DNA from 3 places in the Marinobacter lacisalsi genome. Region 2 is predicted to be linked to each of the others. Evidence: predicted binding sites of a transcription regulator. Region 2 holds the regulator's gene; each other region holds the start of a gene.
What was found. The regulator sigma-54, encoded in region 2, starts transcription at its own class of promoters, with help from an activator protein. The targets are predictions, from matches to a motif close to ANTGGCATNNANNTTGCTNT.
Positions count from the first base shown of each region.

Region 1: ACFOZ5_RS03945 (PEP-CTERM sorting domain-containing protein) is a predicted target of sigma-54. The motif match lies at 5,947-5,966, and genes of this name have one in related genera.
Region 3: flhA (flagellar biosynthesis protein FlhA) is a predicted target of sigma-54. The motif match lies at 1,559-1,578, and genes of this name have one in related genera.

Region 1 covers NZ_JBHSDI010000007.1:74,737-82,743, forward strand. Annotated here, with positions in the region: gene dgt (dGTPase) at 1-1,310, shown strand, start outside; gene ACFOZ5_RS03925 (ferredoxin--NADP reductase) at 1,330-2,343, opposite strand; gene ACFOZ5_RS03930 (family 1 encapsulin nanocompartment shell protein) at 2,351-3,157, opposite strand; gene ACFOZ5_RS03935 (encapsulin-associated ferritin-like protein) at 3,163-3,546, opposite strand; gene ACFOZ5_RS03940 (mechanosensitive ion channel family protein) at 3,804-4,907, shown strand; gene ACFOZ5_RS03945 (PEP-CTERM sorting domain-containing protein) at 5,070-5,783, opposite strand; gene ACFOZ5_RS03950 (alpha/beta hydrolase family protein) at 6,684-7,634, opposite strand.
Region 2 covers NZ_JBHSDI010000013.1:226,632-234,638, forward strand. Annotated here, with positions in the region: gene yjgA (ribosome biogenesis factor YjgA) at 1-376, opposite strand, end outside; gene ACFOZ5_RS11020 (HPr family phosphocarrier protein) at 395-664, opposite strand; gene rapZ (RNase adapter RapZ) at 661-1,551, opposite strand; gene ptsN (PTS IIA-like nitrogen regulatory protein PtsN) at 1,617-2,084, opposite strand; gene hpf (ribosome hibernation promoting factor) at 2,178-2,486, opposite strand; gene ACFOZ5_RS11040 (RNA polymerase factor sigma-54) at 2,519-4,033, opposite strand; gene lptB (LPS export ABC transporter ATP-binding protein) at 4,277-5,002, opposite strand; gene lptA (lipopolysaccharide transport periplasmic protein LptA) at 5,014-5,544, opposite strand; gene lptC (LPS export ABC transporter periplasmic protein LptC) at 5,528-6,151, opposite strand; gene ACFOZ5_RS11060 (KdsC family phosphatase) at 6,148-6,720, opposite strand; gene ACFOZ5_RS11065 (KpsF/GutQ family sugar-phosphate isomerase) at 6,731-7,699, opposite strand; gene ACFOZ5_RS11070 (ABC transporter ATP-binding protein) at 7,916-8,007, shown strand, end outside.
Region 3 covers NZ_JBHSDI010000010.1:8,248-16,254, forward strand. Annotated here, with positions in the region: gene ACFOZ5_RS05930 (uracil-xanthine permease family protein) at 1-829, opposite strand, end outside; gene upp (uracil phosphoribosyltransferase) at 831-1,469, opposite strand; gene flhA (flagellar biosynthesis protein FlhA) at 1,663-3,834, shown strand; gene flhF (flagellar biosynthesis protein FlhF) at 3,860-5,197, shown strand; gene ACFOZ5_RS05950 (MinD/ParA family protein) at 5,290-6,108, shown strand; gene ACFOZ5_RS05955 (RNA polymerase sigma factor FliA) at 6,140-6,889, shown strand; gene cheY (chemotaxis response regulator CheY) at 7,115-7,498, shown strand; gene ACFOZ5_RS05965 (protein phosphatase CheZ) at 7,548-8,007, shown strand, end outside.

The DNA of each region.
Region 1 (8,007 bases), on a different contig from region 2:
CGGTGCGCAGCCGGCTGACCCATTCGTTGGAGGTACAGCAGACCGGGCGCTACATCACCCGTACCATCTTCAAACGGCTGGCTGGTGATGCGGCACGTTATGGTCTGGAGGGCCTGGATCGGGCGATGGAGACCCTGGTGGAGATGTCATGCCTGATGCACGACGTAGGGAACCCACCGTTCGGACATTTCGGGGAGGCCGCCATCTCCCGCTGGTTCTCCGATAACCTGCGCCAGCTTGAGCCATTCCGGGATGACGCTGACTCAGGCTCCCTGAAGGAACCCCTGTCGCGGGAGTTGTCCTGCTTCGAAGGCAATGCCCAGGCGATACGTCTGATCAGCCACCTGCAAAAGCTCAATCTGACGTTTGTGCAGGCGGCCGGCATGTTCAAGTACACCCGTGCAGCGACCGAGCCGGCGCCCGCCAAAGGCTCCCCCCTGGATTACCTGCAGAAAAAGCCGGGCTACTATTTCTCCGAAGCCGGCTTTGTCGCTGACATGCAGCAGGCTTTGGCGATGGAGCCCGGGCACCGGCATCCGCTGGCCTACATTATGGAAGCGGCGGATGATATCTCCTATTGTCTTGCCGACCTTGAGGACAGTGTCGACAAGGGCATTATGACATTCGAGGACGTGGCCTCTGAGCTGAAGGCCGCTTTCAGGGAACTGAGGCCCCACGATTACGAAGGAGCTCATTTCAACGTGTTCGGTAAGCTCCGGTCGTTTGATGAGTTGATTGAAGAGGCGCTGGGCCGGGCCCACGCCGAACCCATCAATGCAGAGCATGAGTTTTTTGTGTGGTTACGGGTCAGGCTGATCCATCCCCTGGTGGATCATGCCGCAGGAACCTTTATCGATCATATTGATGACGTCTTCGAGGGCAGGCTGAACCGGGCGTTGCTGGAGGACGATTCACCGTGTCACAGCGTTATCGAGACCCTGAAACAGGTGGCCGTAAAAAAGGTGTTCTCTGTACCCGAGGTGGAAACCCTGGAACTGCAGGGCTACCGGATTATCGCGGGGCTGCTGGAACACTATCGGCCCCTGCTGATGTTGTCGAAGGCGCATTTTGATGACCTGCTGGCGGGTAAACGCAAGGGTTTCCTGCTGGAGAGCCGACTGATCAAGCGAATGCCTGACAAGCATGTCAGGGCCTACCTCATCATGAAGGAAGACTCACCCGCGGGGGCTGATGACGAGCTCTGGGAGCGCTACTGTCGCTGTCGTCTGCTGCAGGACATGGTCAGCGGCATGACTGACCAGTTTGCCCTGGATGAGTTCCGCACGCTTTCGGTCATGGAGCCGCTGTAGCTCAACGCGTCACTGGAGATCAGTCATAGCTCTCGGTTTCCAGCCGGAACCCTCGCGGCTGGAGCTGCCCGGCCACGGATTCAAGCATGCCGGAATGACCGCAGGCATAGGCTAGGGAATTTTCGGGGGTCAGGCCATGATTGCTCAATACGTCTTCCACCAGGGTGTCGACACGACCGGTAGCGCCCATCCACCCCTGGTTGCGTGGCTCATCCGGACGGCTGATCGTGGGCAGGTAGGTCAGCAGGTCAGGGTGAGCAGCGGCCAGCGCCTCCAGTTCCTGCCGGTAGCCGAACTCGTCCTGGTAGCTGGCGCCATGCATCAGCACGATTCCATGCTCGTGCTGCCCCCGGTGGAGATAGTCCCGCAGGATGCTGATGAAAGGATTGATGCCGGTGACCGTGGCAATCATCAGGTGGCTCTGCACCCGGTCATCAAAGCGCAGGCCACCTTTGGGGTTGCCAAGGCTGAGGGTGTCGCCTGCCTGAAGTTGTCGTAGTCGTTCCGACATCTGTCCTCCGGGGGCCAGCTCCACGAAGAACTCCAGGAAGGGCTCATGGGGAGCGGACACGATGGAGTAGGAACGCCGGATATCGCCAAGACCTACCTTGACCGACTGGCCCGGCGAGAACTGGAATCCCTCTGGCCGGGCAACCCGGAACACGATCAGATCCGCCGTGACATCCCTGCGTTCGATCACCGGGGCCGCGTCGAATGTTGCTGCGAAAGAAGGCGTCTCCGTTACGGAATCCGTGACGACCGACGGCCCGGGCTCTGCCGGTGCCGACGATTGGTCCGGTTGCTGTGGCGCCGGTGCCAGTTGCCGTTGCGATGAGGGCGGGTGGTTGTCGTGTTGCTGCAACCACGCCATCATCCGCCACGCCTGGCCTGATTTGCGCTGGCTGATGTCCCGCAGGGTCGAGCGCAGGGTGTCATCGCCGCAGTCGGCCTGGCGCTGGCTCAGTCCGTCCAGCTCAGCCAGTGCCTGCCTGGCAACACGGCGTCCCCGGGAAAGATCTGCTTCGGTCGTCATGGCAGGTTTATTTCTTCCGGGTCAGGGTGCAGATGGCCCCGGGTTCCTCCACCTGCAGTGCCAGGCTCTCACTGACAAACATCTGGTGATGGATGCCGTCGTTGGAGGAATACCCTGTCATCAGGTCCTGGCCGACGATAATACGGCCGACCCGGGGATCCACCAGAACCGCCCCTTCAATTTCCGCCTTGAAGACGCCGACCTCACACAGACGCTTGAGGTGTTCCAGCTGCAACATGTCGGTGCCTTCATAACGGCGGAACAACAGGTTGTACCAGGTGGGCGACAGGACCAGGGCATAGGGGCCGTGAAAGCCGTTGTCGTCCAGGTGGTTCACCCCCGATAGCACATTCTCCAGGGCCTGTTCGACCTTGCTCCAGTCCTCGCACTTGACCTCATTGCGCCCCTTGGCCGTCAGCAGGCCTTCCAGGCCAAAATCCGGCTGGCCGTAGTAGATGAACTCTTCCTCACGGCGGGCAACCGCTTCAGCTGCGTCCTCCACGGAACGCAGGTCCAGGGGCTGGCCCATGGACTCGTACCCCTCGATACGGCGCACGCTCAGGCCGAAGCCCTTGCGCAGCATGGGAATGGCGCTGGCGCGGCTGAGTACGGCGCCGGCTTCGTCGGGAGCGGGCTGACGGCAGTAGCCTTCCTCGCCCACTTCAATGGCGGTCAGACCTACGCCATAGGGGCCGTCCACGTCCAGGAAGCGACGTCCGGTGAGTACTTCCCGCGCTGAACCGACGGCGGCTTCATCAATTCTCTCCCAGATGTCTTTGGAAAAGGAGGCGTTTTCCCGATTGAGATAATTCATGGCGTTTACTCACCTTTCATGGAACCGATGGTGAATTTATTCAGCGATTTGCCGGGGCTTTCCTCTCCGGCGGCGCTGAGGTCCGCGTCTTCTTCCTCTGCCTCCAGAATGGGCTTTTTGGTGTAGAGGTAGATGTCCATCTGTTCGGCAAAATCAGGGTGGTTGCGTCGCAGCCATTCCAACACCATGCAGGCATGTTCGATTTCCTCCCGCATGTTGTGGAGCAGCAGGCCCTTGAGCTCTTCGTCCTCCGTTGCGTCCGCACGCTGCTGGTACCAGTCGACGGCCTCCAGCTCTTCCTGCACGGAAACCAGGGCCCGATGCATGTCCCTGGTCTTGTTGGTCAGTTGCTCTATGGGCTCGTGGTAACTGCCGCTTGCTCCTGCCATGTCACTCTCCGCAGTGGGTTGATGATGAGTTCAGGGTCAAAAGATGTTGCGTATACCTATTGAGCTTATGACGGACCCGTGTGATTTCAAGGCGCGTTCAGGAGACGTTGCCGGATAGCAATGAATGTGGGGGCAGGTTTCGGGGGCAGGGGGGTGGGACTAATCCAGTTTACTGACATCTGTTGCCTCTGGCGTTTCGGCGCCGCATCTCTTACGTTTACCGAGAGGTATGCCAAACAATTCAAAAGGAAAGAGCAATGCTGAAAGCGGTGGAAACGGGGTTACAGGCATGGTTGCTGCCGGGGCTTTCGGCGTTGCTGGCGGTGCTGGCAACTTACATCATTTACCGGGTGTCGCTGGCCCTGATCCGCCATTTTTCAGAGCGGCGAACTGTCCCCCGACTGTTCCTGGACGCGGCAGCCAGGGCGCTTGGTGTAGTTACCAGTCTGTTGGTGCTCAAGGCTGTGCTCAATGGCGCACCGGATGACCTGGTGCTCCTGGGGGCAGTGCAGCAGGCGGTTACATTGCTGCTGATTCTGTCCCTGACGTGGGCCGCAGTCCGTCTGACCTCTGTTATTGGCGAGGTCATTGTGCTGCTCAACCCGGTGCTGGAGGGGCAGTGGAAAAGAGCCCGGAAGGTGGAGACACAGACCCGTTTTCTGGTGCGCTGCCTGAATGTCCTTATCATTATCATGGGCATTGGTGCGGCGCTGATGATTTTTGAGCCGGTACAGAAGGTGGGCGCCAGTCTGCTGGCATCCGCGGGTGTTGGCGGTATTATCCTGGGTTTCGCCGCACGGCCGGTGCTCAGTAACCTTCTCGCCGGTATGCAGATTGCGCTTACCCAGCCGTTTCGCATCGATGATGTGCTTTACGTGCAGGGTGAATGGTGCTGGGTCGAGGAAGTGACGGCAACCTACGTGGTCCTGCGGGTGTGGGACCTGCGTCGTCTGATCGTGCCTTTGCAGTGGTTTATCGAGAACCCTTTCCAGAACTGGTCCCGGAATACGGCGGATTTGCTGGGCACGGTCTTTATCTGGGTGGACTACACCATGCCGATTGAACCCCTGCGACAGGAATTCTTCCGCTTGCTGGACAAGGCGAAACAGTGGGATGGCAACGTGGCGACGGTTCAGGTGACCGATTCCAGTGATCAGGCGCTGCAGGTCCGTTTCCTGATGAGCGCTCCGGACTCCACCAAAAACTGGGACCTGAAATGTGCCATCCGGGAAGGGCTGGTGTCCTTTATCCAGCAGCACTATCCCTCACAGCTGCCACGACTCCGTGCACGGGTGGTGGATACCCCTTCAGGGTTCGAAGGCGACACGCCAGCGTCGGAAGAATCCCGCTCCGACCCGTAACATGTTCCGGTTGCACACTCTCTGTGGCGGGCTCTACAGGGAAGACAGCAAAGATGCATTCTCGTCCCCCATTCGGGGCGGTTGTCGCAAACCTGGAATAAAAAAGCCATAGGGCGGTAGCCCTATGGCTTTGTTTGTGTGCCGTTGGCTCAGGCCGTGATATCAGGCTCTGCGACGACGGGCAGCACCCAGGCCGGCCAGACCAAGACCCAGCAGGGCCAGGGTGCCGGGTTCGGGCACGGTGGTGATGCTCTGAACATACACCACCATATCGTTAACGTCCTTGTCACCGCTGGCGTACGGCAGGTCTTCAAACGCCAGGAAGTAGTCCTCCAGTTCCCACGTGGTCGCGCCAATGGGTACTGGCAGTGTCAGGTTCGTGGTTCCGTCGCCCTTGAAGGCGGCCATCTGGTCTTCTCCGCCCTGGTTCAGTGAGCTGTCGGAATAGAACAGTGGATCACTGCGGCCAAGGTAAAAACCAAAGGTCGTGGAGCTCAGGGCTCCCAGGTCTGAGCCGCCAACTGTGACAGTGCCATCCCCGGCAATGCTCAGCGATACCTGGGAAGACACGGTATCCACACCAGAGAAGAGCTGGAAGAAGTTGGTCTTGTCAGCCGGGTCGTAGATGCCAAAGGTGTTAACGCCCTTCTTCCCGGCCAGCTCCAGAACCATTGTGGTTGTGGCGTTGCCGCCGAGAATTTCCCAGTGGCTGTCGTTGCCATCGGCAAGCTGATCCGCGTTGGCATCAACCGTTGCACCAAAGCCGGCCAGCCTGTCCGACAGGTCGTTGTATCCGTCTTCCACAACAACGACAGCGCCTGCGTATCCTGCCCATACAGACAAAGCGACTGCTGAGGCGATCATTTTCATTTTCATAACTATTCTCCAGTTGTTAAGCACCATGTCCATCTAGTTCTTTTAGCAACCAGGCTGTCTCAATCCAGTACTGCAGAGATCCTTGGCTTCTATTCAACACCGCATGACGAATGGGGTTGAAACAATGACCCGACTCGGTCTTTCAGGCCATTTGCCAAACATATAAGCGAAAATCGTGCCCGTTTTTGTTTTCCTTTTAAAACAGTTTGTTAGAATATATGGAGCAAAAAGCGGCGCAAAGCATTTCGACAGTTATTGTGTCCCGGAGCAGGGTCCTCTATTTCTTCCAGCAGGCGCCCCTTTATGAATATATTTTCATTAATAATAAAATACAGAAAAAGCAAAGGGTTATTGTGTATGAATTATGACCTTTCGGATGCGATGGCACCCAGAAAACATCTCGACATGTATTATTATCAGTTGTGTTTTATTTAAGTGCATATGCATTAACCCAGTGGCTTATGGAGCCAGACAGGCATCCGTTGAGATGCCCAGAGGGCGGCCAAGCGGATAGGCCATAGAGTATTTCGGGAGCTTCGGCATATTTAACGACTTCGACATGCCATTGAAGACGATAGATAGGCTTTGTCATTCCCCGGTTGGCATTTTTTACAATGGTATTGGAGTTTTTACCGCTGGCCAGTGCATTCTGTTTTGCGACTACCCGGCCCGTGTCGCCTGAACGTTACTTCCTCGTTCATTCGATATTTCCATCACCCGGTCAAACGGAGTGTCGGGTTTGGAACGATACTGGGGCAAGCCAAAGCAGGGTCACGTATTGGCAGGATGGATGGGGCAGAATCAAAAGCCGGGCTACGGATCCTCCGTAGCCCGGTTCAGGCTATTCATTCTTCAGGCCTGTAATAGACAGTACTGCAACTTTCAGGAATCGCGGTTGGTTTAGTACGGGCAGGTGCCGCGGTACTCTGAGATGTCGCTGTCGGACTCGTGGCGCGGGCCGCAGACGAACTGGTTGTAGCGCTGGTCCTTGTCCAGGTGCAGCTTCATCCAGGACACACCGAGGCGGCTCAATACGTCGTTGTAGCTTCCGCCGAAGCCGCTGCTGCCGTTGGCGCAGGTATGGCCGCCACCATTCAGTTCAACAAAGGCCTTCGCGGTAGAGTCTGGAATTGCTTCGTAGAACGGATCGGCATGGCTTCTGACCGGTGCTGTTGAATCGTTCTCGCAGGCGAAGATCAGGGTCGGCGTGTCAATGCTGCGGAACTGCAGGCTGGAGCTATCCCACGGCGCCAGAGGAATAGCGGCGCTGACCCGGCCTTCGGTTGCAACACGCAGGGTGCCGCCACCGCCCATGGACCAGCCCATGACGCCCAGGCGATCGGTATCGATCATACCGCTGATCGGGCTGCGGCTGCTGCTGTTCTGCTCGATCAGGTAATCCAGGGCGTTGTTGAGCTGGGTAGCACGGCTGGGCGGTTGATCAAACCCGCTGTTGGTATCGATGGTCATGACCACGAAGCCATGGGAGGCCAGCTTTGGTCCCCACCATGCGATGGATGACTCGGGGGAGACGAAGCCAGGGATAACGACGATCGCAGCCATGGTTCCGCTCGTGCCGGTGGGGTAGTGAATCGTACCACCCCCAAAACCCCGGACAGTGCCGGACACGTTGCTGGTGCGCACGCTAAAGGGGCCACTGGAGGATTCAAGTAAGGATGCAGTGGGCTCCGGGCCGCGCTCGTAGCCGCAGTCGCTTTCGCAACCGCCGCCACCACCGCCGCCACCGCCAGTGCCGCCCCCACCAATGATGGCAAAGGCAGAAGCGGAGAACATGAGGCTGCCTGCTGCGATCAGCGACAGTGCTGATTTCTTTCCAATCGAGTTGAACATATAGATTTCCCTGTAACGTTGTCTTATTTGAGTGTTGTTGGCGGGGATCTGTCTATCCCCGAGGTCAACGTTAGTTCGGTCCTCAAGACGCAGCTTTCACGAATTAGCACCCCTGGAGGCGCCGATCACATTATTTCGTGGATGAGTATCTTGTGTTTCGCAATGGCTTTGAATTTGGTGTTTCGAGCGCTCGCTCTTTTTGGGCAGGGAGGGACTTTGCTATATGGGGCTGCTGTCGAGCATTGAGAAATCTGGAGCTATAACGGATGTAACAATAAAAACGGGCCGTGGCGAACCACGACCCGTCAAGGCTGGCAGGGAGGTAGCCAGCATGGTTTCGATCAGTTGAATACTACTGTTTTTCTCCGGGCTT
Region 2 (8,007 bases):
CCGTATTGCCTTCGGCAATCAGCCGGTCACGCCAGCGTTCGGCCAGATGGTGGCGACGGGTGTGTTCCTCGCTGCCTGCATCGAAGGCTTCCACGGAGCGACGCAGGCCGTCAGGATCAGCCTCGTTGCGAATGACCTTGCCTACGTATTGCAGGTGCCGGCGGCGGGCCTCATGCTGACGGATACGCCGGGACTCAACGATGGCTGCCTTGAGGGTCTCACTAATGGGCAGTGAAGCCAGCTGTTCATCGCTCAGGTCCATCATTCGTTTGCCCAGCTCCTGAAGGGCGTGCATTTCCCGCTTCAGCTGCGATTTGCTCTTGATCAGCTCGTCGTCATCTGCGGCGGCGTCCTGGGGTGTGGATTGTCTGTTCACGGGGTGCTCTCTCATGGGTCACTGGCCCTCGCCAAAATAGTCATTGATCAGTGCCTCCAGGGCGGCGATTGCCTCTTGTTCGTCGGGACCGTCGGCCGCCAGCTCCACTTCCGTGCCCTGGCTGGCCGCCAGCATCATTACCGGCATAATGCTTTTGGCGTCCACCTCACGGTCACCCTTGGCGAGCAGGACCCTGCTCTCGAAGGCGGACGCGGTTTCAACCAGTTTGGCGGCCGCACGGGCATGCAGGCCGAGCTTGTTGATGATGGTGACAGGCTGGCGGATCATGAAGTGCCACTGGCTTTCGGGTTCAGGTGGGGGAGCTCCGTGTGCCGGGTCTGTACCCGGCTGTATTGACGGCTGAAATAGCGGGACAACTGCTCGCAGACATACACTGAACGGTGCTGGCCGCCAGTACAGCCGATGGAGATGGTCATGTAGCTGCGGTTGCTCTTGCTGAACTGAGGCAACCAGTTTTCCAGGAACCGGGTCAGGTCATCGATCATGCGGTTGGTCATCTCGTCAGAGCCGAGAAAATTGATCACCTGCTGATCCATGCCGGTATATTTTCGCAGCTGCGGGTCCCAGTAAGGGTTGGGCAGGCAGCGAACGTCGAGTACGTAATCGGAGTCCACCGGCACGCCGTGCTTGAAACCGAATGACTGGAACAGCAGCGCCAGTTCCTGCTCGCTACGACCGATAATCCGTCGTTTGACCATGTCCCGCAGCTCGTACATGGAAAGATCCGTGGTGTCCATGTACAGGTCTGCCAGCTGGGCAATGGGTTCCAGCAGCTGTTTCTCGTAACGGATAGCCTCGGGCAGCGAGGTCTCATCGTCACTCAGCGGGTGTTTGCGGCGAGTGGCGTGGAAGCGTTGCAGCAGTGACTGTTCGGTGGCGTCCAGGTAGATGATTTCAGTGGTCATTCCGGAGTCCAGCAGGCGCTGGTGAATGGCCTCGAAATTGGCAATTTCGTCAGACAGGTTGCGGGCATCAATGCTGACAGCAATGTTCTCCAGCCGACTGCCGGAGTGGCCGGATGTGGCTTCCGTGGTGAGCGGAAACAGCAGGCCGATGGGAAGGTTGTCAATGCAATAGAACCCCAGGTCTTCCAGCACGTGCAGGGCCGTACTCTTGCCAGAGCCTGAACGTCCACTAACGATGATCAGCTTCATGAGACTTGTCCCTTGGCGACTTGGCCGGTAATGAGCCCGGATGTATCCTGTTCCCCGATGAAGGATCAGGCGTTGCCGGTCATCTTCTGGTAAAGATCGTCAGCCGTAGTGCAGGCCCTCAGGGCATCACAGAAACTTCGGTCATTGAATTGCTCCGCCAGCTGGCTCAGCAGCTCGAGATGCTCTGATGTGGCTTCCCGGGGGACGATCAGCGTGAACAGTACATCCACCGGCTGGTTGTCGATGGCGTCAAAGGAGACCCCCTCCTCAAGGGTAACCAGAGCACCGACCACACGGGTACAACCCTCAAGGCGACAGTGGGGAATGGCAATTCCCTGACCGATACCGGTGCTGCCCAGGCGCTCTCGGGCGACGAGATTGTTGAAGATCTGGGTTTCATCCAGTTCCGAATACTCCTCGGCGACTGTTTCGGCGATAAATTCCAGAATCCGCTTCTTGCTGGTTCCGTTAACGCGACAGTGGGTGAGCTGCGGCGCCAGGATGTTATTGATGGTCAAGGTCGAATCGGTCATGGATTCTCATCGGTCCCGATAAAAAAATGCTGCGGTACGAACCCGTACCGCAGCGATGTGATTCAGATTATAGCCGTTTCGGCATGACAACCGTTAGCGGGCGGTTGCTCCGTGCATCCGGTCAACGTTCTTTTCCTTGTGCTTGAGGATCTGTCGGTCAAGCTTGTCCACCAGGGCGTCGATAGCAGCGTACATGTCCTCGTTTTCCGCCTTGGCGTGAATCTCGCCACCGACCACATGCAGCGTGGCCTCTGCAATCTGGCGCACTTTTTCCACTTCCAGGGTGACCTGACAATTACTGATGTGATCGAAGTGGCGCTCGAGCTTTTCGAATTTTTCGTTGATGTAATCCTTGAGGGAGGGAGTCAGTTCAACGTGATGACCGGAAATATTCAGTTGCATGGGCTTCTCCTGTTTGTATCAGACCCGTATGTTCAGACCAGTCGTTTCCGCTCGTTGGAGGGCGGAATGTGCATGGCTTCACGGTATTTTGCCACCGTTCGCCTCGCCACCTTTATGCCCTGCTCTCCCAGCATGGTGGCAATCTTGCTGTCACTGAGCGGCTTTTTCGGGGTTTCCGCCGCAATCAGTTTCCTGATCATCGCACGAATGGCCGTTGACGAACATTCGCCGCCTTCCTCCGTGCTCACATGGCTCGAGAAGAAGAATTTCAGCTCGAAGATGCCGCGGGGTGTGTGCATGTATTTCTGCGTGGTAACCCGGGAAATGGTCGATTCGTGCATTTCCACCGCCTGGGCGATGTCCGAAAGGATCAGCGGTTTCATCGCTTCTTCCCCATGGTCCAGAAAACCCTGCTGATGTTCAACTATTCGTGTCGCCACCTTCAACAGGGTTTCGTTACGGCTCTGCAGGCTCTTGATAAACCACTTCGCTTCCTGCAGCTGATCCCGCAGGTAGGTGTTGTCGGCACTGCTGTCGGCCCGCCTTATAAGGGAAGCATAGCTGGCATTGACACGAATGCGCGGGGCAATTTCCGGGTTCAATTCCACCCGCCAGCGCCCCTTATCCTTGCTTACGATCACATCCGGAATAACGTAATCCGGCTCGGAGCGGTCCAGAGTATTGCCGGGGTGGGGGTTAAGCGCGGTAATGACCGCCAGCACCTCCCGCAGCTGATCCTCCTTGAGGCGGCTGCGGCGCAGTAATTGCGCGTAGTCCCGGTTACCAAGCAGATTGATGTAGTGGGTAATCACCAACCGGGCCTTATCCAGCCAGGGAGTATCAGGCGGCAGCTGGTTCAGCTGGATCAGCAGGCACTCCTGCAGATCACGGGCAAAGACCCCGGGCGGGTCAAAGTGCTGCAGGCGATGAAGAACGGCCTCTACCTCGTCCCGCTCCACCGGGTCTTCGTCTTCCTCGTCCATCAGGCCGGAATGGATTTCATCCAGGTCTGAGGTCAGATAGCCACGATCGTCCACCGCATCCAGCAAGGCGTGGGCAATGGCGCTGTCCCGATCACTCATGGGGGTGAGGTTCAGCTGCCATTCCAGGTGATCCTGGAGGGTTTCGGTGGTCGGGCTGCGGCTTTCAAAGTCGGAATCGTTGTCGTCCTCGCCCCGGGAAGCGGGGGCGGGGGCTGTCTGATAGATGTCATCCCAGGCGGTATCCACCGGCAGATCATCCGGAATGGTGTCGGCGCTGTTGTTCTCTGCCGACCAGTCGGATTCTTCCCAGCTGTTGTCGACCTCGGAGGCCGTGGCCGATTCGGCCTGATCCCGATCATCCCGGTCCTGCTGCTCCCGGTCGGAATCGGACGCCTCCGCGTTCTCTTCCTCTTCGGGGGTTTCCAGCATCGGGTTGGAATCCAGGGCCTGCTGGATTTCCTGTTGCAGGTCGAGGGTGGAAAGCTGGAGCAGACGGATCGCCTGTTGCAGTTGCGGGGTCATCGTGAGGCTTTGACCCATCTTTAACTGTAAGGAGGCTTTCATGACCATGGTTTCACATCCATCACCCTTCTGAGGTAACCGTAACGCACCAGTGGACAAAACCACTGACTCAGCTCAAAAAATAGCTGAAAATCAACAAAAAAATCAGCGTTACCGGATACTTGGAAATAACAAGCAAGTTCTTTGCCGAGTGTACCCCCTTGATGCTGGCAACACAATTGCAGGGGTGTCGGTGTGTGTTCCAGTGTGTAAAAACCGCCAGGGGCGGTTGTTGTCCTCGGCAGGTCAGAGCCTGAACTCATCCCCCAGGTAGACTTCCTTGACCTGCTGGTTGGCCAGGACCTCGTCGGCCGAGCCGGACGCAATGATATGACCGCTGCTGACGATGTAGGCTTTTTCGCAGATATCCAGCGTTTCCCGGACGTTGTGGTCGGTGATCAGTACGCCGATGTTCTTGTCCCGCAGGTGACGGATAATCTGCTTGATGTCACTGACAGAGATCGGGTCGACCCCGGCAAAGGGCTCGTCCAGCAGGATGAATGCCGGTTCCATGGCCAGGGCGCGGGCTATTTCCACGCGGCGTCGTTCACCCCCGGACAGAGCCATGCCGGCACTGTCGCGAATGTGAGTTATATGGAACTCCTGCAGGAGTTCTTCCATTTTTTCCACCCGTTGCCGGCGGTTCAGGTCCTTGCGGGTTTCCAGGATCGCCATGATGTTGTCGCTTACCGACAGTTTGCGGAAAACAGACGCTTCCTGGGGCAGGTAACCGATGCCCTGTCTGGCCCGCCCGTGCATGGGCAGGGGGGTTATATCCTTGCCGTCTATGCTGATGTGGCCGTGGTCCGCGGGCACCAGGCCAACGATCATGTAGAAGCACGTGGTCTTGCCGGCGCCATTGGGGCCGAGCAGGCCGACAATCTGTCCGCTCTCGATGCTCAGCGAGACGTCAATGACGACCTTTTTCTGTTTATAGCTTTTGGCGAGATGATTCGCCTGCAGTAATGCCATGGATATCGCCGTCAGTTGCTGCTGTTGCCACGGGGCTGGATGATCATTTCAACCCGGCCAGATCCCTCGCCATCCGCTGTGCGGCCTTCGCCGGTGACCACCTTGTTGGCGGTGTTGTAATTGATCACCGCGCCCCGGAACTCGTCTCCGCCCTGTTTCACGACCGCTTCCCGCTCGAAGCGCAGCAGGTTGTCGCCGGCGGAATAGTGAATCTTCAGGGCTTCGGCATTCACGGCACTCTCGGTTTCCGTGGCCGGGCGGTAGTAGGTGGCCGGGCGCCCGCTGGCGTCAATCTGGTCAAGGCCGGCGGCGTTGCGGGAAACATCGACCCGGTCAGCCGTCAGCAGAATCCCGCCCTGGCGGACCTTGACATTGCCCCGATAGACAGCCGTGCCCTGAGTGTCATCCAGGCGCGCTGAATCGGCGGTAACCCGGATCGGCTCATTGGAATCCAGGTTGAACGCCAGGGCGGGCAGCGCCGGCCCCAGTGCCAGCGTTGACATCAGTAGCAGGCGGCTTGCCAGGTTACGGACGGGTTTCATAGATCCCCTCAACTGAGTTTTCCAATTCCACTACCCGTTCATCAAACCAGCCGGTCATGCCCCGGGCGTGGGTGATGTTGCCCGGCGACTTCAGGGTAACGGGATGATCTGTGGTGGCCCTGCCGGCAGGGTTGTCGATAAGAAGATATTCTGTCAGCAGCACGGCATTACCGCCTTCAACGCTGCGTGTGACTTTGACGCTGCCTTCCAGTTCCATCACCTCGGTGGTCATGTGGTAGAGGCCCTCATCGGCGACCACCAGCCAGCGCAGGTCAGCCTCGTGATCATACAGGGTGGCGTCCGGGGCCTCCAGAACCGCCTCCTGACGATCGTCGAACTGTTCCGTGCGGGGGCTGGTGGCGACCAGCTTTGGCCGCCCCTGTGCATCGAATGACCGGAATACCCCCTGATTGATAAAGGTATCCGGTTCCGTTTCCCCGCGTAGCGCAACGGCGTCACTGTCGGGGGAGCGGGCGTCGTCACTTTGCCAGAGCAAAAAGCCGAGGGCCAGGGCGGCGATCAGCAGGCCGGGGTTGCGTATGCCGGGACGGGCCAGAAAATCCAGGAGCCGTACCAGAAGATTGCGGGAGTTGTCGGGCGACTTCATTGTTCGCCTCCCAGCCAGGTCTGCAGCTCCTGGTCCAGACGTCCGCGGGCAGACAAGAGCAGGTCTGTCAGCTCCCGGACAGCACCATGGCCCCCGGCGGTCCTGGTGCACAGGTCGGCGTGCTGACGGACAAACCAGTGGCCATTGGGCACGGTGACGCCCAGGCCGGCATGGCGTATCGCTGCCAGGTCCGGCAGGTCATCCCCGATATAGGCGACCCGGGCCGGTGGTAACTGACGCTCAGTCATGATCTCGCGCAGCGCCGTCAGTTTGTCCTCCCGTCCCTGCAACAGGGTGGTAATGCCCAGGCTGGTCATGCGTCGTTCGGTAAGGGGCGAGCGACGGCCGGTGATTACGGCCACTTCGATGCCAGCGGCCATGGCCTGCTTGAGGCCAAGTCCGTCGAGGATGTTGAATGCCTTGAGTTCATCGCCGCTGGCAGAGAAGATCAGGGCACCGTCAGTCATCACCCCGTCCACGTCCAGGGCAAGCAGGGTGATGTCTCTTGACTTTGCGAGGATATCCTCGGGCCATTCAGGCCGGCCGGTGGGGCTTGGGTCCCTGGTCATTGCGGCTCCGTCAGATGACGCCGGCACGCAGCAGGTCGTGCATGTTAATGGCTCCCACCAGTTCTTCCTTGCGGTTCAGAACGGGTAGGGCGTTGATCTTCAGCTCCTCCATCACGTGAAGGGCTTCGGCGGCAAGCTGGTTGTCGTGGATAGTGCGCCCATGTCGAGTCATCACGTCCCGAATCAGCGTGTTGTGAATATCGATGGACCGGTCCAGTGTGCGGCGAAGGTCACCATCGGTAAAGATGCCCGTCAGTTCACCGTCGTCGTTGACCACGGTGGTCATGCCCAGGCCCTTGAGCGAAATTTCCAGCAGGGCGCCGGACATTGGCGTGTTCTCCTTTACCCGGGGCAGGCGTTCGCCGGTGTGCATGATGTCGGCCACCCGCAACAACAGGCGGCGTCCCAGGGCCCCGCCAGGATGGGAGAGGGCAAAATCCTCGGCACTGAAGCCACGGGCTTCCAGCAGCGCTACGGCCAGTGCATCACCCATGACCAGCGTGGCAGTGGTGCTGGAGGTGGGGGCCAGCCCTAATGGGCAGGCTTCTTTGGCAACGCTGACGTCAAGATTGGCCACAGCTTCCCGGGCCAGGGTGGAGTCAGGGTTGCCCGTCATACTGATCAGCGGTGAGCCCATGCGTTTAAGCAGAGGCAGGATGGTAAGCACTTCGCCGGTATTGCCGGAGTTGGAGATGGCGAGCACTACATCCTGGCTGGTGATCATGCCCAGATCGCCATGGCTGGCCTCCCCGGGGTGTACGAAAAAGGATGGCGTGCCGGTGCTGGCCAGGGTGGCCGCAATCTTGTTGCCGATATGACCGGATTTCCCCATACCGGTCACCACCACGCGACCCCTGCAGGCCATCATCACCTCGCAGGCACGGACAAAATCGTCGCCGATCCGCGTGGACAGCGCATCCACGGCCTGGCGCTCCACTTCGATCGCCTGCAGTGCGGCAGAAACAAACGGTTTGGTCATGAGGCTCCTGGTCAGTCTGTTCCGGGTCAGGGTTGATCGTGATTATCCGGGTTTTTAACAGGTGCGACAGTATATCATCAAGCGGGCCTCCGGGGTGCCTGATCGGTGGGTCGGGTGCTCCCTTGCCGCCCTCCTTCCAAACTTTAACCCTCCCGGCCATTGAGCGGCGGTGCAAGTTGGCATACTGTAACGCCAAATTTCACGACACTTTTCGCCATGGCTGAGCGCTCTTGCATTGTACTGGACGACGTTGTTTTTACCCGGGGGCACCGGCGTATCTTCGATGGTGTGTCCCTGCGCATTCCCCG
Region 3 (8,007 bases), on a different contig from region 2:
GCTTCTTCAGGAAGTTCTTGCCGGTTACGCTGCTGATGGCCAGTACGTCGCCGATGTGCTCGATGGCCGGGGCGATGGCCACCGGAATCATGAACAGGATGGCGCCCCAGCTGAACGATGGCGTCTGGAAGGCCGGCATCGAGAACCAGGCGGCTTCCTGGATCGGCGTGAAGTCCACGATAACCGGCGTTATGCCGGTCTTGCCGGCGATGTAGGTGACCAGGTAACCGACGATAATGCCGAACATGATAGGCAGCAGGCGGAAGATGCCTTTCGCCCAGATCGACACCACAATGGTGACCAGCAGCGAAATCATCGCGATCACGATGGCTGGCGTGTAGGGCACCAGTTCGGCGGACCCGTCACCGGTGCGTCCCATGGCCATATTCACTGCCACCGGCGCCAGGCCCAGGCCAATCACCATGATCACCGGACCAATCACCACCGGTGGCAGAAGACGGTTGACGAAGCCGGTGCCCCGCAGGCGCACTGCACCGCTGAGCAGGATGTAGAGAATACCGGCAGCCACCAGGCCGCCCAGGATTTCCGGGATGGAGAACTGGCTTTTCGCCGCCATGATTGGGGCGATAAAGGCGAAGGAAGATGCCAGGAATACCGGCACCTTGCCACCGGTCACGATATGGAAGATCAGCGTACCCATACCGGCGGTAAATAGCGCCACGCTCGGGTCCAGCCCGGTGAGCAGGGGCATCAGCACCAGTGCACCAAATGCCACCAGCAGCATCTGGGACCCGGCAAGTGCCTGGCGCCAGACCGGATCGCCGGCGTAGTCCTCCCGCAGGGAGGTGGTGTGATCGGTATCCTGCATGTCAGACATCCTTCTGTTTGGTGCCAAAGATCTTGTCACCGGCATCACCCAGACCAGGCAGGATGTAGCCTTTATCGTTGAGATGATCGTCAATGGAGGCGGTATAGATGGACACGTCGGGGTGCTTCTCCAGCACCTTTTCGATGCCCTCTGGCGCCGCCACCAGAACCAGGGCGCGGATCTCGGTGCTGCCGGCCTTCTTCAGCAGGTCGATGGTGGATATCAGCGAGCCACCGGTGGCCAGCATGGGGTCCACAATCAGCGCCATGCGCTGGTCTAGTTCCCCCACCAGTTTTTCCAGGTAGGTGGAGGCTTCCAGGGTTTCCTCGTTGCGGATCTGGCCGACCACACTGACCCGGGCGACAGGAATAAGGCTCAGCACACCGTCGAGCATGCCCAGGCCGGCCCGCAGAATCGGCACGATGGTTACTTTCTTGCCTCCGATCTGCTCCACTTCCACCGGGCCCGCCCAGCCTTCAATAGTTTCCTTGTGCAGGGCAAAGTCCTTGGTGGCTTCATAGGTCAGCAGGGCGGCCACTTCCTGGGCCAGCTCCCGGAAATTCTTGGTGCTGATATCGGCGCGGCGCATGATGCCGAGTTTGTGCTGTATGAGGGGGTGTTTCACTTCGTGAATGGGCATGACTCACCTGTCGACTGGTCGGGTGGGATTTGCGCAAGGATACCGTATCGTGACGGTTCAGTCAGGGGGAGTCTGACGATTCTGTAAGAAATGGTATGGATCTTGCCGCTATCCATGGTGAAGCGACCCGAGTGTCAAAAAACCGACCCGGGCTAATGCGTGATTGCCGTCAGCCGTGGAGTGTTCCTTCAAGATGGATCGGGCCCTTGTCCTGCACAACGTCAAATCCCTGACACGGGGGAACCTGGGTGTTCCCGTGATGCTCATGGCGCTACTGGGCATGATGATCCTGCCCATGCCGGCGTTCCTGCTGGACGTTCTGTTCACCTTCAATATCGCGCTCTCCATCACCATTCTGCTGGTGTGTGTCTACGCCCTGCGGCCCATGGAGTTCGCCGCTTTTCCAACGGTGCTGCTGGTCGCCACGCTACTGCGTCTCGCCCTGAATGTGGCCTCGACCCGGATTGTACTGCTCAATGGCCACGAGGGCGGTGACGCCGCCGGTAAGGTGATCGAATCTTTCGGCGCCGTACTGATTGGCGGTAACTACGCCGTCGGTCTGGTGGTGTTCGCCATTCTCATGATTATCAACTTCCTGGTAGTCACCAAGGGCGCCGGTCGTGTCTCCGAGGTGAGTGCACGCTTCACCCTGGATGCCATGCCCGGCAAGCAGATGGCCATTGATGCCGATATGAACGCGGGCCTGATCAACCAGGACGAGGCCAAGCACCGTCGTGAGGAAATTGCCCAGGAGGCCGACTTCTACGGCTCCATGGACGGTGCCAGCAAATTCGTGAAAGGCGATGCAGTGGCGGGTCTGCTGATCCTGTTCATTAACCTGATCGGCGGTATCGCCATCGGTATGCTGCAGCACAGCCTGAGCTTCATGGATGCTACCCAGAATTATGCCCTGCTCACCATTGGTGACGGTCTGGTGGCGCAGATTCCGTCGCTGCTGCTGTCCACCTCTGCGGCCATCATGGTGACGCGGGTGACGTCCAGCCAGGATATGGGCGGGCAGATTCTCCAGCAGATGTTCGATGCGCCCAAGGCGCTGGCCATTGCCGCCGCGATCCTGATCCTGCTGGGTCTCATTCCGGGTATGCCCCATGTCGCTTTCCTTGGCCTTGGCCTGCTGGCGGCTGGTGCAGCCTGGTGGATCTGGAAACGTGAGCGGCAGACGGTGGAAGAAGAAGGTGGAAGCGGTTGGCCGGCCACCAGGCGTGACACCGGAGCCAAGCCCGCACCCACCGGGGGTGCCCGGCCCGACGCCGGCGATCAGGGGCTGCCGGCACCGCCCGAACACAAGGAGTTGGGTTGGGACGACGTGGCCACGGTGGACATCGTGGGCCTGGAAGTGGGGTATCGGCTGATCCCCCTGGTGGACAAGTCCCAGGGTGGCCAGTTGCTGAGCCGGATCAAGGGGGTGCGCAAGAAGCTGTCCCAGGATCTGGGCTTCCTGATGCCGTCCGTGCATATCCGTGACAACCTGGACCTGATGCCCAACGTCTATCGCATCACCCTGATGGGCGTCACCATCGCCGAGGCGGAGATCCACCCTGAGCGGGAGTTGGCCATCGACCCCGGCCAGGTGTTCGGCAAGGTGGAAGGCATCGCCGGCAAGGATCCGGCATTTGGCCTGGATGCCATCTGGATCGAGTCGGGCCAGAAAGACAATGCGCAGACTCTGGGCTACACCGTGGTGGATGCCAGCACCGTGGTGGCTACCCACCTCAATCAGATTCTGCAGAGCCATGCCTACGAGTTGCTGGGCCATGAGGAAGTGCAGAAGTGGCTGGACCAGCTGGAGAAGATTTCGCCCAAGCTGGCTGAGGAACTGGTGCCCACCACCGTTTCCATTTCCATCCTGCTGAAGGTGTTGCAGAGCCTGCTGCAGGAGGAGGTGCCGATCCGCGACATGCGCTCCATTGCCGAAGCCATCGTCAACGTTCATCCCAAGAGCCAGGATCCGAAGGTGCTGACATCAGCGGCCCGTCAGGCCTTGCGTCGGATGATCGTGCAGAGCATCTGCGGCAACGATAAAGAGATACCGGTTATTACCCTGGATCCGGAACTGGAACAGTTATTGCTGAAGAGTCAGCAACAGAGTCAACAATCCGGCGGTGGTGACGACATCGGCATGGTGCTTGAGCCAGGGATGGTGGAGAAACTGCAGCGGTCGTTGCAGGAAAGCACCCAGCGGCAGGAGATGATGGGCAAACCAGCGATTCTGCTGGTGTCCGGGCCGCTGCGGCCGGTGCTGGCGAAGTTTGCCAGCTACGGGGTAGAGCGCCTGCACGTGCTGTCGTATCAGGAAGTGCCGGAAAACAAGCAGATCACCATTGTGGCGTCGGTCGGCCAGTAACGGCCCACTTGGGAGGTAGAGTCAGATGAAAGTCAAACGGTTCTTTGCGGCAACCATGTCAGCGGCCCTGAAGCAGGTTCGCGAGGCCATGGGCGACGATGCGGTAATTCTGTCCAGCCGGCGGATTGACGGCGGTGTAGAGATTGTCACCGCGCTGGACTACGACGAAAACATGGCGCGCCAGAAACTGGGCGATGCCGCGGCCGAAGCCACCAGTGGCGGGCGCCTGGGGGAGCTGCAGGCGGAACAGCATCGCCGGCTGCAGGAAGAACTTGACCGCTCCCGCAACCGTATTCGGGAGCTGCGCAGCCCGCACCGGGGGCACGACCCGCACCAGCGCTTTGGCAACGGCGACACCCGGCTCGATGTGGACAACCTGCCACCGGTGCCGGAGACCCGTCAGGAATCCGTCGCCGCTCCGTCAGCGGCTGACATCAAGGGCGCCGATGATGAGCTTGCGGTCATGCGGCGTGAGCTTGCCTCCCTGAGGGCGATGATTACCGACAAGGGGCCCTCGGAGCAGACCGACACCACGGCGGAGAAACCGGCCGAGGAAGCGATCGAAGCGGTGCGCAAGCGCCTTGGCGAGCGCCTGGAAGAGTTTGGTCTGAGCCCGCAGCTGGCTGCCACCCTGGCGCGCCAGAGTGGTCGCGGCAAGCTGGAAGACAACTGGAAACGTTCCCTGAGAACCCTGGCGGCCGGCCTCAAAACCGGCAGCGGTGACTGGGCTTCCCGCGGCGGCATCTATGCCCTGGTTGGGCCCACCGGCTCCGGCAAGACCACAACCATCGGCAAGATTGCGGCCCAGTATGTACTGGAACATGGTGCCGATTCACTGGCACTGGTGACCACTGACCGCTATCGTGTGGCTGCACACGAGCAACTGTTTGTGTTCGGTCGTATCCTTAACGTACCGGTGCGGGTGGTCGACGATGCCCACTCCCTGGATGCGGTGCTGGACGAGCTGGCTGGTCGCCACCTGGTGTTGATTGACACCGCCGGGTTATCCGGCGCCGATCCCGGGTGTCAGGAGCAGTTGCGTGAGCTGTCGCAAAGCCGCCACCCGGTGCGTCCACACCTGGTGGTGCCGGCGACAAGCCAGCCGCGCATCATGAAATCCATGTGGCATTGCTATAAAATGGCCAGTCTCGCAGGTTGCATCATGACCAAGCTGGATGAAGCCCTGACCCTGGGTGAAGTACTTGGTTTCGCGCTGGAGACCGCGCTGCCGGTGTCCTGGGTAACGGATGGCCAGAAGATCCCCCAGGATCTGCATCCTGCCAATTCGGCATCGCTGGTTCGTCTGGGCGTTGAGCGCTTGCGCGATGCACGCAAACAGCAGACCATGGCAGAAGGTGCCTGAGGTCCCACTGCCCGGCGCTGACCGGCGTGGTCCCTGGCACTGCAGAACAAGACAGTTAACGACAAGAACCTTGGCGGGAAACAAGAACCTCTATGAGCAGACCACATCCGGTTCAGGTTATCGCAGTCACCGGTGGCAAGGGTGGCGTGGGCAAAAGCAACGTCTCGGTGAATCTCGGGATCGCCCTGTCACAGATGGGCCGCCGTGTTGTCCTGCTGGATGCGGACCTGGGGCTGGCCAACATCGATGTGCTACTTGGCATCACCGCCAGCCACAATCTTTCCGACGTGTTGTCCGGGGAATGCGATCTCCGTGATGTACTGATCAATGGCCCGGGCGGCATCAAGATTGTCCCCGCCTCCTCCGGCACCCAGCGCATGACCCAGCTGTCACCCATGGAGCATGCGGGCCTGATCAACGCCTTCAGCGAGCTGGGTGATCAGATCGACGTGCTGATTGTGGATACCGCTGCCGGCATTTCCGAAGGCGTGGTCAGTTTCCTGCGAGCCTCCCAGGAACTGTTGCTGGTTGTCTGTGACGAACCGACCTCCATCACCGACGCCTACGCCCTGATCAAGCTGATGAACCGCGACTATGGCGTCAACCGCTTCCGTATCCTTGCCAATCAGGTCCGCAACGAACAGGAAGGCAAACATCTGTTCGGTAAACTGACCCGGGTCACCGAGCGCTTCCTGGATGTTGCACTACAATATGTAGGCATGGTTCCTTACGATGAGGCAGTGCGCAAGGCGGTTCAGCGGCAGCGCGCCGTGCTGGACGCCTACCCCAGGGCAAAGGCCTCGCTGGCCATCAAGGCGCTGGCGGAACAGGTCGACAGCTGGCCGCTACCTTCATCCCCCCGGGGGCATCTGGAGTTCTTCGTGGAGCGCCTGGTAAGCACAAACGCCTGATCCAATCCTGTTGTATGGGTTAACCGGATACATGACATTGGCCAGAAGTCTCGGAATCTATCATCAAACCGGTCGGCGCGATGCCCATCAACTGGTGGAGCAGCATGCGCCGCTGGTCAAGAAAATCGCCCTGCACCTGATGGCCCGGCTACCGGACTCGGTACAGCTCGAGGACCTGATGCAGGCTGGCATGATGGGCCTGCTCGAAGCCGCCGCCAAGTACCAGTCGGACCGGGGCGCCTCCTTTGAGACCTATGCCGGCATCCGCATTCGCGGTGCTATTGTCGATGAAATCCGCAAGGGTGACTGGGTACCGCGTTCCGTCCATCGCAATGCCCGCCGGGTGTCCGCCGCCATCAAGATGGTGGAGGACCGGGAAGGTCGGGAAGCCCTGGATCACGAGGTGGCGGACGAGCTGGGAATGACGTTGTCCGCTTACCATGCCTGCCTCAGTGATGCCAATTCCGGACGACTTTTTTCCCTGGATGAACTCAATGAATCCGGAGACCTGCCGATACACGAACAGGAAGCTTCGGATAATCCCCTGGACGAGGTTTCGGGTGCCGCTTTCCGGCGTAATCTGGCAGCCGCCATCGAGGAACTGCCGGAGCGTGAGAAGCTGGTCCTCGGCCTGTATTACCAGGAAGAGCTGAACCTGAAGGAGATTGGCGCGGTACTGGGCGTCAGTGAGAGCCGGGTCAGCCAGATCCACAGCCAGGCCGCGTTGCGGTTGCGGGGGCGCCTTTCAGAATGGCAGGCATCTGACGCCGGAACACAGTAGCGTGCCCCTTAACAGGTTGCTGAACGACTGAGCAAGCTGACGGCACAAGCCGCAGAGCGGAATGTCGCGCGATAACACATTGAAACGGTAAGCAACGCTGAGGCTGCTAGAATGACGCCATCAGCCGGGAAACCGGCGGCGGTAAAGCGGTGTCATCCGTGTTTTCCAGGTCCGTGACGATTCGGGCCCGGCCATTATTCCAGCGACGACCAACTGGAGGTCCCATTGGACAAGAACATGAAAATTCTCATTGTGGACGATTTCTCCACAATGCGGCGGATTATCAAGAACCTGCTGCGTGACCTCGGGTTTACCAATACCGATGAGGCGGATGACGGTAATACGGCGCTGCCCATGCTTCGTTCCGGAAAGTACGACTTTCTGGTGACGGACTGGAACATGCCAGGCATGTCCGGGTTCGATCTCCTCAAGGAAGTTCGCGCCGACGAACAGCTCAAGGACCTGCCGATCCTGATGGTGACTGCGGAAGCCAAGCGCGACCAGATCGTCGCGGCTGCCCAGGCTGGGGTAAACGGTTATGTCGTCAAACCGTTCACGGCCGCTGTACTCAAGGAGAAGATCGAAAAGATCTTCGAGCGTATTGAGTAGAGCGCCAGAAGCGCTTTGAAACCTGAACAGACAGTCTGGATGTGCTCCCATGAGCGAAGACAAACAAAACGGCTCCCACCTGGATCCTGAAACCACCAGCCAGCTGAAAGAGCAGGCCAATGAGTTGGCGAAACAGGTCAATGCCGGTGATTATGCCAGGGCGATGTCCCTGATCAACGACCTGAGCGAAGTGAGGGACCAGAGTCTCTATCGTGAAGTGGGTCGCCTGACGCGCAGCCTTCACGAGGCCATTCGCAATTTCCAGATCCAGCCCCAGAACCCGGAGCAGCAGGAAGCCCTGTCAAAGATGTCCGACGCGTCGGACCGGCTTCAGTACGTGGTGGAAATGACCAGCAATGCCGCCAACCGGACCATGGATCTGGTGGAGGATGCCATGCCCCGGGCCAATGCCATGTGCGAGCAGGCCAAAGCACTACGGGATGACTGGCAGCGCCTGCGCCGGCGGGAAATGGCACCATCCGAGTTCCGTGAACTCTATGTTCGTATTG